DNA from 2 places in the Sphingomonas sp. UYP23 genome. Region 2 is predicted to be linked to the other one. Evidence: riboswitches for the same ligand, from Rfam matches in the RefSeq annotation. Region 2 holds a riboswitch; the other holds the start of a gene.
What was found. A riboswitch is a leader RNA that binds a small molecule or an ion and turns the genes downstream of it on or off. The one in region 2 is predicted to bind cobalamin.
Positions count from the first base shown of each region.

Region 1: another riboswitch for cobalamin. It lies ahead of ACVWYO_RS08540 (TonB-dependent receptor plug domain-containing protein); the one in region 2 lies ahead of cobW (cobalamin biosynthesis protein CobW).

Region 1 covers NZ_JBSSBX010000001.1:1,714,479-1,721,558, forward strand. Annotated here, with positions in the region: gene ACVWYO_RS08530 (TonB-dependent receptor) at 1-1,147, shown strand, start outside; gene ACVWYO_RS08535 (response regulator transcription factor) at 1,238-1,915, opposite strand; cobalamin riboswitch at 2,084-2,271, shown strand; gene ACVWYO_RS08540 (TonB-dependent receptor plug domain-containing protein) at 2,410-4,404, shown strand; gene ACVWYO_RS08545 (hypothetical protein) at 4,415-4,969, shown strand; gene ACVWYO_RS08550 (DUF1636 domain-containing protein) at 4,966-5,373, shown strand; gene cobT (nicotinate-nucleotide--dimethylbenzimidazole phosphoribosyltransferase) at 5,370-6,383, shown strand; gene ACVWYO_RS08560 (histidine phosphatase family protein) at 6,380-6,949, shown strand; gene cobS (adenosylcobinamide-GDP ribazoletransferase) at 6,946-7,080, shown strand, end outside.
Region 2 covers NZ_JBSSBX010000001.1:3,869,573-3,876,652, forward strand. Annotated here, with positions in the region: gene cobN (cobaltochelatase subunit CobN) at 1-1,296, opposite strand, end outside; gene cobW (cobalamin biosynthesis protein CobW) at 1,304-2,341, opposite strand; cobalamin riboswitch at 2,512-2,738, opposite strand; gene ACVWYO_RS19110 (chloride channel protein) at 2,971-4,647, shown strand; gene ACVWYO_RS19115 (YkgJ family cysteine cluster protein) at 4,706-5,260, shown strand; gene ACVWYO_RS19120 (phosphatidylinositol-specific phospholipase C1-like protein) at 5,352-6,410, shown strand; gene ACVWYO_RS19125 (acid phosphatase) at 6,407-7,080, shown strand, end outside.

The DNA.
Region 1 (7,080 bases), 2.2 Mb from region 2:
TCAGCAGTATGACGCATCGTGCAACAACACGCTGGCTGCAACGGCGCCGCAATTCGCCAACAGCTGCCAGTTCATCACGCGCGCCAGCGCCGCGACCGACCACAACTATTCGGTATTCGGCAACCTGACCTTCTCGCCCGAGGCGCTCGGCAACGTGCTGCACATCACGGCAGGCGGTCGCTGGACCAAGGACGACCGTCACGGCAGCCTCTACGTCATCAACAACCGCACCGATCTTGCCGGTGCGGCGGGCGTGGTCGCACCGTTCACCTTCAAGAACAGCATCAGCCGCTTCGATCCGATGTTCAACATCGCATTCGACGTAACGCGTGATGTTCATCTGTACGCAAAATATGCGACCGGCTTCCGCGCCGGTGGTGCGAACGATCGCTCGCTCCAGTTCAACGCCTTCGGTCCGGAATCGGTCAAGTCGTACGAAATCGGCGCCAAGGCCGACTTCTGGGATCACCGTGCGCGCTTCAACATCGCTGGCTACATCATGGACCGCAGCAACACGCAGTTCGACTTCGACTATTTCGACACGAACGGGTCGAGCGTGACCAACGGCAGCCATATCGAGCAGACCACCAATGCCGGCAATTCGAAGATCCGCGGCATCGAGGCTGATCTGACCGTCAAGCCGATCCCGCAGCTCACGCTGACCGGGTCGTATGCCTACACCTATTGGAAGGCACCGTCGGCAATCAACCCGCTCGGCGGCGGCTTGCAGCAGCTGTACATCGTCTACACGCCTAAGAATGCGGCTTCGGGGGCGATCGATTATGTCATGCCGATCAACGTCGGTGACGCGAGCATCCGTCTCCACCTCGACGGCAACTATGCGAGCAGCCAGTACAGCTTCCAGCTCGAGAACACCAAGACCGACGCCAGCTTCGTGATGAACGGTCGCCTCGCGCTTGCCGACATCGCGGTGAACGACCATAACAAGGTCACCGTCTCGGTCTGGGCACGCAACCTGCTCGACACGACCTACGTCTATCGCCGCTCGTCGGCGAACTCGACGCCGGTGCAGAACTACGGCGCCAACGGCCAGCTGATCTCGACGGCATACGGCGGCGTCCTCGGCGACTATGGCAACTTCAACACGCCGCGGACCTACGGCTTCGAGCTTTCCGCCAAGTTCTGATCCCTCGGGACCAGCCAGAACAACCCGGTCCGAGCATCGCTCGGGCCGGGTTTTTCTTTGCCTGCGTCCGTCGAACGAGGGGCCGCGCGCTCAGCCGTGTTCGACCAGCATGTAGCCGACGCCGCGGATCGTCTCGATCGGGTCCGGCGCGCCGCCCGCATTCAGATGCGCGCGCAACCGGCGGATATAAGATTCGACGACGTTGGTCGCGGGCTCGCCCTCGTAACCCCAGACGTTGCGGTAGAACATGGCGCGCGTGACGATCGCATTCTTGTTGCGGATCAGCTCGCACAGCATCTGGAATTCAAGCTTGGGCAACGCCAGCGTACGCCCCGCGCGCACCGCGCGATATTTGATCTCGTTGACCTCGATATCGCCCGACCGCATCACGCCGTGCCCGCCGGTCCGTGCCGCGCGCCGCTGGATCGCGCGCAGCCGCGCATCGATCTCGATCGCGGCGACGGGCTTGACGAGATAATCGTCGGCGCCCGCATCGAGCCCGGCGACCCGGTCGGGAAGATCGCCATGCACGCTCAGCAGGACGACCGGCATGTCGAGCCCGCGCTCACGCAGCGCCTGCGTGATCTCGACCCCGCCGACATAGGGCAGGATCAGTTCGAGCAGCACCGCGCCGAACGTCTCCTGCGTCGCCAAAACGAGCGCCATGCGCCCATCACCCGCCAGGACCACCTCGTGCCCGAAGGCACGCAGCGCCTCGGCGAGCTGATGCGCGGCGCGCGCATCGGGATCGGCAATCAGGAGACGCACGCCAGACTCCCGCTCAAAGGGTCATTGCCTGCGCCAGGACTAGCACCAAACGGCAAGGAAATGCACCAACCGCATCGCGCCGCCGCGAACCGCGCGCGAGCAGAAGAGCGCGCGCGGGACCGCGCCTGTCGCTAACCCATGTGATTGACCGCTATCGGCCTCAGCGCTAGGCGGCGTGTTGCGACAGGTTCCCCGGCGACGGGGATGAAAAGGGAACGGGAAAACCCCGGCTGCCCCTGCAACTGTAAGCGGCGAGTTGCCCGACCATTTGCCATTGGGACCTTCTGGTCCTGAGAAGGCGGCCGGAACAGCGTTGACCCGTGAGCCAGGAGACCTGCCCGTCGCAGTCGTCTTTCGACCGGCCAGGGTGCGCCGAGCGAACGGGGAAGACCCCCGCGTGACGACATCGCCGACCTGCATCGCGCAGGCGGGATGGTTCGCGCCCTCCCTCCTTCGCGATTCAGGCCTTCGATCGTCTGAAAGCGGGGACTGCCATGAAACGATTCTACCCACCGACCGCCGGACTCCTGCTCGGCCTGCTCTTCGCAGCGCCCGCCTATGCGGACGCGCCGGCCAAACCGGACGACGCCCAACAGGCGCCCCGCCCCGATGCCGCGAGCGACGTGCCGACCAATTCCGCCACCGACATCGTCGTCACCGCGACGCGCGTGCCGACCGCGATCGAGCGCGTCGCCGCCTCGGTCACGGTGCTCGACAAGGCCGCGATCAATCGCAGCCAGGACATCGGCGTCACCGAGCTCCTGGTGCGCACGCCCGGCGTCAGCATGTCGCGCAATGGCGGCTATGGCACCAACACATCGCTCCGGATCCGCGGCGCCGAGACCGACCAGACCGTCGTCGTGATCGACGGGGTCAAGCTCAACGATCCGTCCTCGCCCGGCGGCGGCTACAATTTCGCCAACCTCCTGACCGGCGACGCCAGCCGGATCGAAGTGCTGCGCGGGCCGCAATCGATCCTGTGGGGCAGCCAGGCGATCGGCGGCGTGGTCAACATCGTCACCGCGCTGCCGCAAAAGGCTATCGAGGGGAGCTTCGATGTCGAAGCCGGCTCGCGCGAGACGGTCAGCGCGCGCGCCGCGATCGGCGGCAAGGCCGGGCCGCTGACCTTCCGGGTCGGCGCGCAAAGCTTCACCACCGCCGGAATCTCGGCCATTGCGCCGGCGTTCGGCGGCACGGAGACCGACGGCTATACCAATCAGAGCGTGACCGGGCGCGCCGAACTCAAGCTGGCCGACGGGATCAGCGCCGACGTCCGCGGCTATTATGCGCATGGCCGCGTCGAGCTCGATGGCTTTGACGGCGATTCCTCGGACTTTTCGGTCGACACGCAATTTGTCGGCTATGCCGGGCTCAACGTCGATCTGTTCGGCGGCCGGCTTCGCAATCGCGTCGCCTATGGCTATACCGACATCCAGCGCGACAATTACAGCCCCGAGCTGCCGCAACCGCTGACCTTCGACGCCAACGGCCGCAACGCCCGGCTCGAGTATCAGGGGAGCCTCGGCATCGCGGCGGGCTGGGATGCTGTGTTCGGCGTCGAACGCGAGATTTCGCGCTTCCGCACCGTCTCGCCCGACGGCGCGCTCGGCACGCCGATCCCCGCGCCCGATACGGCCCGCGCCGCGCTGACCGGTGTCTATGGCAAGCTCACCGCCACGGTGTTCGACGGGCTGACGCTGAGCGGTGGGGTGCGCAACGACAATCATAGCCGGTTCGGCAGCAAGACGCTGTTCGAGGCAGGCGGGGTATGGGCGTTGCGCAGCGGCACGACGCTGCGCGCCAGCTATGGCGAGGGGTTCAAGGCGCCGACACTCTATCAGCTCTTCTCCGAATATGGGAACCAGACACTCCAGCCCGAACGGGCCAGGGGCTGGGAAGCCGGCGTCGAACAGCATCTGTTCGCTGGCGCGCTGACGCTGGGCGGCACCTATTTCGAGCGCCGCTCGACCAATCTGATCACCTTCGACAGCTGTCCCGACGTGCCGACGACCGCGTTCTGCTTCCAGCCCGGCACGGCGATTGCGCGCTACGGTTATTATGCCAACGTGTCGCGCGCGCTCGCGCAGGGCGTCGAGGCGCAAGGCGCGCTGCGCTTCGGACAGCGCCTGCTGATCGATGGCAATTACACCTATTCGCTCTCGGAAGACCGGTCGCCTGGCGCGACCTACGGCCTGCAACTCGCGCGACGCCCACGCAATGCGGCGAACGGATCGGCGACCTATACGCTGCCGAGCGGCATCTCGGGCGGCGTCGCGGTCCGCTGGTCGGGCGAGACGTTCAACGACGCGGCGCACGCCACGCGCCTTGCGCCGTACACGCTGATCGACCTGCGCGCCGAACTGCCTGTCACCAGGCGCGTCGCGCTGTTCGGGCGGATCGAAAACCTGTTCGACGCGCAATATCAGACGACCTATCGCTACGGCACGCTGAGCCGCAGCGTCTATGCCGGTTTCCGTGGCCGGTTTTGAGGAGACGATGATGACGAACGCCACCCGGACGCGCCAAGCCGACCTTCTGTGGATTCTGCTCTTCACGATCGCGAGCACGCTCACCACCCTGATCTTCGCCTGCGCGACGCCCTTTTCCGCGCTCGCCGCGCTCGCCGCGGTGCATCTCGATCGCCGCGATGGGGTGCTGCTGATGCTCGCCGCCTGGGTGGTGAGCCAGGCGATCGGCTTTTGCGCGATGGGCTATCCCTGGGATGCGGCGACCGCGCTGACCGGCGTTGCGATCGGCACCGCTGCGGTAGCGGGGACGATCGTCGCAAGCGTTGTCGACACCTATGGCCCGGCACGCTCGACGCTCGCGCGGCTCGCGATCGCCTATCTCGCCGCGTTCGCGATGTTCAAACTCGGCATCCTGCTCTGGGCGCCAGTGATCGGCCATGCCGATGTGGCGCTGTCGCTGCCGATCCTGGAGCGCCAATTCGTGCGCAATGCCGTGATCCTCGCCGTCTTCTATGCGCTGTACCGCATACTGATCGCGACCGGGGTCCCCGCGCCCGACGCCGCGCCGCGCACGGTGCTCGCATGACCCTGCGCGAAGTGCGTGACGGACCTGCCGTCGTCGCCTGCAACACCTGCCGCTTCTCAACCGATGAACGGGATGATGGAGCCGGCGTGCGCGGCGGCGCGCGTCTTGTCGAGGCGTTGCGCGCGATCCAGGCCGAGCCCGGCTATCAGGACGTCGCAGTGCAGGAAATGCCGTGCCTGTTCGCGTGCCAGGAGTTCTGCACGGTGCATCTGCGCGCGCCGGGCAAGGTCGGCTATGTGCTCGGCCGCTTCGAGCCGAGCGCCGACGCCGCACGCGCGATCCTCGATTATGCGCGGCTCTATGCCGAGAGCGACGCGGGCCAGGTGGCCTATCGGAGCTGGCCAGCCGGGGTGAAGGGCCATTTCATCACGCGCACCCCGCCCGCCGGGTTCGTTGTCGAATGAGCGCCTTCGCTTCGATCGCCGCGTTCGAGTCCACGCTCACTGCGCTGCGCGCGCCCAGTCGTGTCGCGCAGGCGCAAGCCGCCGCGCGGCAGGGTGAGCTGACCAAGCCACCAGGGTCGCTCGGGCGGCTCGAAGATCTCGCGGTATTCGTCGCCGGGTGGCAGGGCGTGGAATCGCCGCGCATCGACCATGGTCGCGTCGCGGTATTCGCGGGCAATCACGGCGTCGTCGCGCACGGCGTCAGTGCATTCCCGGCGGCGGTCACTGCCCAGATGGTCGGCAATTTCCAACGCGGTGGCGCGGCGATCAACGCGCTGGCGGCGGCGGCCGGACTCGAATTGGTCGTCGTGCCGCTCGAACTCGACCGCCCGACGGTCGACTTCACCGGCGCGCCGGCGATGTCCGTCGAGGACTGTCTCGCTGCGCTCAATGCCGGCGCGGCGGTGGTGCGCGACGGCGTTGATCTGCTCGTGCTCGGCGAGATGGGGATCGGCAATTCGACCGCAGCGGCGGCGCTGTGTGCGCGCAGCTTCGGCGGCAGTGCGGCGGACTGGGTCGGGCCCGGCACGGGCGTCGACGCCGCCGGCATTGCGCGCAAGGTGGCGGCGGTCGCGGCTGCGCTCGCCTGCCACGCCGATGCGCCGCAAACGCCGTTCGAAACGCTGCGCCGCGTCGGCGGGCGCGAGATCGCGGCGATTGCCGGCGCGGTCGTCGCCGCGCGGCAGGCGGGCGTCGTCGTGGTGCTCGATGGCTTCATCTGCAGCGCAGCCCTCGCGCCGATTGCAGCGGCATACCCCGCGATCACCGATCACTGCATCGCCGGGCATTGCTCCGCCGAGCCGGGCCATGCGCGCCTGCTCGCAAAGCTCGGGCTCGCGCCGTTGCTGAGCCTTGGCATGCGGCTCGGCGAAGCAAGCGGTGCGGCGGTTGCCGCCGGGGTGATTCGCGCTGCACTCGCCGCGCATGCCGAGATGGCGACCTTTGCAGAAGCCGGCGTCTCGGGCGCGTGAGCGCGCCGGTCCTGCTCCATCTGCTGCGTCACGGCGCGCCCGAACGTGCGGGCACGCTGCTCGGCCGGACCGATAGCGCGGTGACCTCGCAGGGTCTCGCAGATTGCGTCGGCCGCGCCGCGGGGCTCGATGTCGAAGCGATCGTCAGCTCGGATCTGATCCGCGCGAGCGCCTGTGCGCAGACGATCGCGCAGGATCGCGGGCGCGGCGTGACGATCGACCCGCGCTGGCGCGAACTCGATTTCGGGGCGTGGGACGGGCACGCGCCCGCGACGATCGATCCCGCAGCGCTCTCGGCCTTCTGGGATGACCCCGACGCCAACCCGCCGCCAGAGGGCGAGCGCTGGTCGAGCCTGACTGCGCGTGTCGCGGCGGCGTGCCGCGACATTACCGTGCCGACCCTGGTGGTGACGCATGCCGGCGCGATGCGCGCCGCCTTCGCCGATCTGTGCGGCGTTTCGCAGGCGCAGACCTGGTCGATCGACCTGCCCTACGCTGCTTTGTTGTCGCTGCGGGTATGGCGCGAACCGAGCGTTGTCGCGCAGATCGTCGGACTGTCGGCGTGAAGCGGCTGATCGTCGCGTTCGGTTTCCTGACCCGCCTGCCGATGCCGCGCGTCGCCGCCGATGCGGGCGATTTTGCGGCCGCGATCCGCGCCTACCCGATCGTCGGGCTGGCAATCGGCGCGCTCATTGCG
Region 2 (7,080 bases):
CATGGCGGGAAGATCGGCGGCGCCGGGGCCGGTGGCATAGCCGGCATCGGCCAGATCCTCCAGCATCGCCGCAACCGAGGCGATCGCGTCGAGCCCGACCGCATGCGCCAACTGGTGCGTCTTGCCCGGATAGGTCGACACGACGATCGCGAGCCGTCGCTCCGCCGCCGGGGTCTGCGCGAGCGTGATCCAGCCGAGCACCCGCGCCACGATCGCGGCGATCCGCGCGGGATCGGCACGATGCTCGCGGCGGGCGAATTGCAGGTCGCGATCGAACGGCGCGTCGTCCTTGAAGCTCGCGACGCCCGCGAACAGGCGGCCGTCGACTTCGGGCAGCACGACATGCATCGCGAGATCGACCGGCGAGAGCCCGCGCTGCGCCCCCGCCCACGCCGCGCGATCCGACGTGGCGAGCGCGACCTGAAACACCGGGACGCCCGCCCCATCGAGCGGGGTGGTGCCGGTGTCATCGCGCGCGGAGAAAGCGGTGGCGTTGACGATCGCCGCCGGCCCGAGGCTCGCGACCCAGCGTCGCAGCCAGCCGCTTGCCTCCGGGTCCTTGAGCGACGGCGCGAACAGCGCAAGGACGTCGCAGCCGCGCGCCTCGAACGCGGCTTGCAGCGCAGCGATCGGGTCGAGATCGGCGGCGGTGAGATACGATCGATAGAAGACGAGCAGGATGCGCGGCCGCGTCGCGGTAATCGCGAACGCTGCGGGGCAGACGATGCCGCGCCCAGCCTGCCACCCCCCGACCGGCGCGATGGCGCGCGCGCCATGGACCGGCCGGATATAGCAGCCCGAGGCCAGCGCGAATTGCGCAAGCGCCGCCTGCGCCGCCGCCGCGCCGCCGATATCGCACAGCTGCGCGAGCCGATGCAGCGTCGAGACCGGCACCGTCGAGGCGGCCTCGAGCCGTTCGTCGCGGCGCCCATCGGCGGGGATCACCGCCAGCGCGATCCGCTCGCGCCGCGCCAGCGCCTCGACCTGCTGCAATCCATAGGACCAATAGGCCGCGCCGCCGATCAGCCGGATCAGGATCCCCTTCGCGCCCGTCAGTGTCCGCTCGACATAGGTATCCACCGACAGCGGGTGCGTCAGCTCGGCGAGATTGGCGAGCCGTACGCTCGGCAGCGCGGCATCGCCGGCATCCGCCACGGCGCTGCGCCACCCGGCCGCGAACGCGCCGAGATCGCTGTCGGAGAACGACAGGAGCACGAGATCGGCGGCGTCCTGCCCCAGATCGCGGGGCGATGCGCTCTCCTCCAACCCGTGGGTTTCGCGGAAGATGACGTGCATCGCAGCGTCAGCCCTGCAGCGCCGCCCGGATCGCTGCGGGGTCGAGCCGGTCGCGCTCGGCGATCACCACCAGGCGCGTGGCGCGCGGTTCGTCGCTCCGCCACGGCCGGTCGTAATGCGTGCGGACGCGCGCGCCGACGGCCTGCACGAGCAGCCGCATCGGCTTGCCCGCCACCGCGGCATAACCCTTCACGCGCAGCACGTCGCCACCGCCGCCAAGCGCCTCGATCCGCGCGGCGAGGTCATCGGGCGCGGCGATCTCGCCGAAGTCGAGGACGATGCTGTCGAAATCGTCATGCTCGTGCTCGTCCTCGCCATCGTGATGCGACGGGCGCGCGGCGATATCGTCCTCCGCCGCGGCGCCGATGCCGAGCACGATGCGCGGATCGACGACGCCATCGATCAGTTCGAGCACGGGCAGCGCGCGCGGCGTCTCGGCGGCGATCACCGCTCGCGCTGTGGCGATGCCATTTGCGCCGGCGAGGTCGCATTTGGTGAGCAGCACCATGTCGGCGCAGGCGAGCTGATCCTCGAACACTTCGGACAGCGGGGTTTCATGATCGATGCTGGGATCGGCGGCGCGCTGCGCTTCGAGCGCCGCGAGATCGGGGGCGAAGCGCCCGGCGGCGACCGCCTCGGCATCGGCGAGCGCGATCACCCCGTCGACGGTGATGCGCGAGCGGATCGCCGGCCAGTCGAACGCCTTGAGCAGCGGCTTGGGCAAAGCGAGCCCCGAGGTTTCGATCAGGATATGGTCGGGCCGCGGATCGAGCGCGAGCAGGGTCTCGACCGTCGGGATGAAATCGTCGGCGACGGTGCAGCAGATGCAGCCGTTGGCGAGCTCGACGATATTCTCCGCCGGGCAATCGGGGATCGCACAGCCCTTGAGGATGTCGCCATCGACGCCGAGCGTGCCGAATTCGTTGACGATCACCGCGAGCCGGCGCCCGCCCGACTGACGGATCAGATGGCTGATGAGGGTCGTCTTGCCCGCGCCGAGAAAGCCGGTGACGATAGTAACGGGGATTTTCGAAAGGTCGGACATCGGGATTCCCACGGCGCTGGCAACGAACGGCGGGGACCTCATGTCGGTCGGCGCGCGCCATTGGTGGGGCGCCGAAAGCCCTCCGCAAGCGCACACCGATGCGGCCCCAGCCACACAGGTTCGTCGCTCAGACGGAGAACCGTGCCGCAGCCATCCCCTGGGCCGAAGCAAGAGCGACCTTATCGCCGGCAGGTCTCCTGGCTTGCGGGTCAAAGCTCGGGCATCGCCTTCCCAGGAATGCATCGCTCGATGCACCATCCCAGTGGCTGCTCCAGAGAGGAGCCTGACGCCGTCGCTCACCGCTCACAGTTGCAGGGACAGCCGCGGATTTGGGGCGAACCCCGCACCGCATTCCCATTCAAGCCCCTCGCAGGGCACCGGCGCGATCATCGAGAACCGAATTAGGTTCCTACGCATCCGTTTAGCTGCGCCGCACCGGCTTGCCAATTGATCATTCGCGGGAGGGCCTGTGCCGCACGATGCGTTGGCAGGCTGCATTTCGCGCGCTAGGGCGCTCGGCACCGCGTCGGCGGTTCTGGCGACGTGACCGACTCCGTCGATAAGGACGTCCGCTGCGCGCCGTGCTCCTCCTGAAATGGTTTCGCCGCCGCGTCCGCGCGAGCGAAGCGATGTTCATCGTGCTCGCGACGATCGTCGGGGCCGGGGCAGGGCTGCTGAGCGTCGTCCAGGGTGCGCTCGCGCGCGGCATCCAGCGCGTGCTGTACGACCTGCCGCCCGGCGCACGGCTCAGCGCGATGCCGTCGCTGCCGCTGATCGCCTTGCTGATGCTGCCGGTCGGCGGATTGGTGTTGGCCGCTTTCTCCTGGGCGGTGCGCGCGCGCCGGCGGCGGCTGGTCGATGCGGTCGAGGCGAACGCACTGCATGGCGGGCGGATGTCGCCAGCCGACAGTCTCGTGATCGCCGGGCAGACCGTGCTGTCGAACGGGTTCGGCGCTTCGGTCGGGCTCGAGGCGGCCTATGCGCAGCTCGGCGGGGCGCTCGCCTCGTTCGCGGGCGGGGCGTTCAACCTGCGTCGCGCCGATTTGCGCAACCTTGTCGGCGCAGGCACGGGGGCCGCGATCGGCGCGGCGTTCGGCGCCCCGCTGGCGGGCGCCTTCTATGCGTTCGAGATCGTGATCGGCGCCTATACGCCATCGGCGCTGGCGCCGGTGGTCGCGGCGGCGCTGGCGGGAACGCTCGTCGCGCAGGGGCTCGGCGCGCAGCCCTATGTCATCGACGCGGCGACGATGCCGACCGAGACGCATCATTATCTGATCTATGCCGTGCTCGGCGCGATCTGCGCAGGGCTGGGAATCCTGCTGATGCGCGCGGTCGCCCTGGTCGAGGCGGGCACGCGGCGCTTGCCGGTGGCCGACTGGGCACGGCCCGCAATTGGCGGCGTGCTGTTGATCCCGATCGCGCTGGTCTCGCCGCAGGCGCTGTCGGCGGGGCATGGCGCGCTCCATGCCGATCTCGCGCTCGGCGCGCCGCTCACGCTGATCCTGCTCGTGCTCTTCGCCAAATGCGCCGCGTCGATCGTGTCGCTCGGCTTCGGCTTTCGCGGGGGGCTGTTCTTCGCCTCGCTCTTCCTGGGGACGCTGATCGGGCATCTGTTCGCTGGCGGCCTGGCGATGGTGGTCGGGCACGATGTGGTCGATCCGCGCAATGCCGCCCTGGTCGGGATGGCGGCACTTGCGGTCGCGGTGGTCGGCGGGCCGATGACGATGGCGATGGTCGTGCTGCAGGCGACGCAGGACTTCGCGCTGACCGGCGCGGTGCTGGCGGCGGCGCTGGTCTCCTCGGCGATCGTGCGCGAGACGTTCGGCTACAGCTTCTCGACCTGGCGGCTCCACCTGCGCGGCGAGACGATCAAGAGCGCGCGCGACGTCGGCTGGGTCAAGACGCTCACCGCGGGGCAGATGATGCGCCGCGGCGTCGCCGCGATGCCGGCGGACACGCCGCTTGGCGTTTTCCGCAGCCACGTGCCGCTCGGATCGTCGAGCCGCACGGTGTTGGTCGATAGCGCCGCGCACTATGCCGGGATCGTTCAGACGCCGGCGGCCTATGCCGAAGGGCTCGACCCGCAGGCGCTGGTCGGTACGCTCGCGATCAACGTGGACGCGGCACTGACGCCGGCGACGGATATCGCTGAAGTCATGCGGCGCTTCGACGCGTCGGGCGCCGACGAGCTCGCCGTGCTCGACGACACGCGCGCGGTGCTGGGGATCGTGTCGGAATCGTTCGTCCGGCGGCGCTATGCCGAGGAATTGGAAAAGACCCAGCGCGACCTGTTCGGCGAACGCTAGCCGGGGGTACGGATCCGCGGCCCTTGTCTTCCGCCCCGGATCGCGGCACTCCCGCGGCGTGGAGACAGAGACCGACTTGGAAACCACGCTGCTCGGGCCGGTCCTCGCCGACCGTTCCTGCGGCGATTGCACGGCGTGCTGCACCGTGCTGACGGTCAATACCCCCGAATTCTCCAAACCTGCGGGGACGCCGTGCGTCCATCTCGGCGCGCACGGATGCGGCATCCATGCCGTCCGTCCGCGCATCTGCCGGACCTGGTTCTGCGCCTGGCGGCGCGTCGCGGCGATGCCCGAGGGCGCGCGGCCCGATCGATCGGGGCTGCTCGTCTCGCTCAATTTCGTCCAGCATCCTGAGAACTGTCTCGAGGGCATGTCGATCACCGTCCGCGCGCTCCCCGGGAGCGACGCGATCGCGAACGGCATGGCCGCCGCAGTGCTCGACAGCGTGTGCGATCAGCTCGTTCCCGTCTGGTTCAGCGACGGGGCGGAGAAGATGCTGATGCATCCAGATGCCGAGATCGCCACCCACGTTCTGTCCGGGACTCCGGCGCCCGCCGATCTGCACGACGAAGTGGCGGCCTGGCGCGCACGCTACGGCGTCTTCGCAGCATAACCGCCGCGCGGCCTGTCATCGTCCCGTAGCGATCCGCGCGTAGCGCGTGCGGGTCCGCCATCCGGCGGCGCCGGTGATGGACCCAATCTCGATGATCTTGCCTCTGCTCGCGGCCCTGCTCGCGCCGCCGCTCCCGCCCGTGCCCGTTCCGGTGCGGTCGAACGATATCAGCGTGGTCGGCACGCATAACAGCTACAAGCTGGCGATGCCGGCAGCGACGATGGTCAAGCTGCGCGCGTTCGACCCGAAGATCGCCGACGCGCTCGATTATGCGCATCGCCCGCTCGTCGAACAGCTCGACGCCGGCGCGCGGCAGCTCGAGATCGACGTCAATTACGACCCCGCCGGCGGCCATTACGCCAAGGGATCGAGCGACCCCAAGCTGCTGCGGCCGGGGTTCAAGGTGCTCCATATCCCCGGCATCGACAATTCGAGCAGCTGCGTGCTGCTGACCGAATGCCTGACGCAGATCCGCAGCTGGTCGGCGACGCATCCCGGCCATGTGCCGATCCTGTTGATGTTCAACGCCAAGGACGAGAAGAACGCCGCGCGCGGCGGGATCGACGCCTTGCCGTTCACCGAAGCCGCCTATGACGCGCTCGATGCCGAAATCCGTTCGGTGATGACGCCCGCGATGCTGATCGTGCCCGACGACGTGCAGGGCCGCTACCCGACGCTGCGCGACGCGGTGCTCGCCAACCAATGGCCGACGCTCGACACGGCGCGCGGCCGCTTTCTGTTCGCGCTCGACGAGCCGCCCGCCAAGGTCGCGGTGTATCGCGGCAAGCGCGCTTCGCTCGAGGGGCGCGTGTTCTTCATCAACACCGACGAGCAATCCCCCGCCGCGGCCTATCTGACGCTCAACGATCCCGTCGCCGATGGCGCCCGGATCAAGCGCGATGTCGCCGCCGGCTATCTCGTCCGCACCCGCGCCGACGCCAATACCAAGGAAGCGCGCAGCAACGACACGCGCCCGCGCGACGCCGCGCTGGCGAGCGGGGCGCAATATATCTCGACCGACTATCTCTGGCCCGACCCGCGCTTTGTCGGCGGGTATCAGGTGCATCTGCCGGACGGCGCGGTGGCACGCTGCAATCCGGTGCGGCGTCCGGCCGGGTGCAGCGACGCCGTGCTGGAACGCCAGCCGTGAGCGCCCGCCGCCTGCTTCTCCCGCTGCTCGCCGGCGGCGCGCTGGTCGCCGCCGCGCAAGCTCCGCAGCCGTATCTCGCGAACGTGCCCCTGCCAGACCTGATGCGGATCCTGCCGCCGCCGCCCGCGCCGGGCTCGCCGCGCAATATTGCCGACCGCGCGCAGTTCCGCGAGACCCGCGCGCTGCAAGGGAGCGAGCGCTGGCAGGTCGCGACGCGCGACGTGACCGATGATCGCTTCACCACCTTCGCCTGTGCGATCGGGATGCAGCTCGACGCCAAGACCGCGCCGGCGACGTTGCGCGTCTTCGCGCTGGCCGGCGGCGGGGCGATGGTCGATCGCGTCAAGCAGGGCTATGCCACGCGCCGCCCGTATCTCAACGACGCGGCGCCGATCTGCGAGCCCAAGACGGCGCATCTGGCGAGCAATGGCGATTACCCGTCAGGGCACACCACGAATGGCTGGTCGAGCGCGCTGCTGCTCGCCGAACTGATGCCCGAACGCGCGACCGAGATCCTCGCGCGCGGCCGGGCTTACGGCGAGAGCCGCTCTATCTGCGGGTCGCATAGCGCGAGCGCGGTCGAGGCGGGCTTCATGGCGGGATCGGTGGTGGTCGCGACGCTCCATGCCTCGCCCGAATTCCGCCGCGACATGGAGGCCGCGCGCACCGA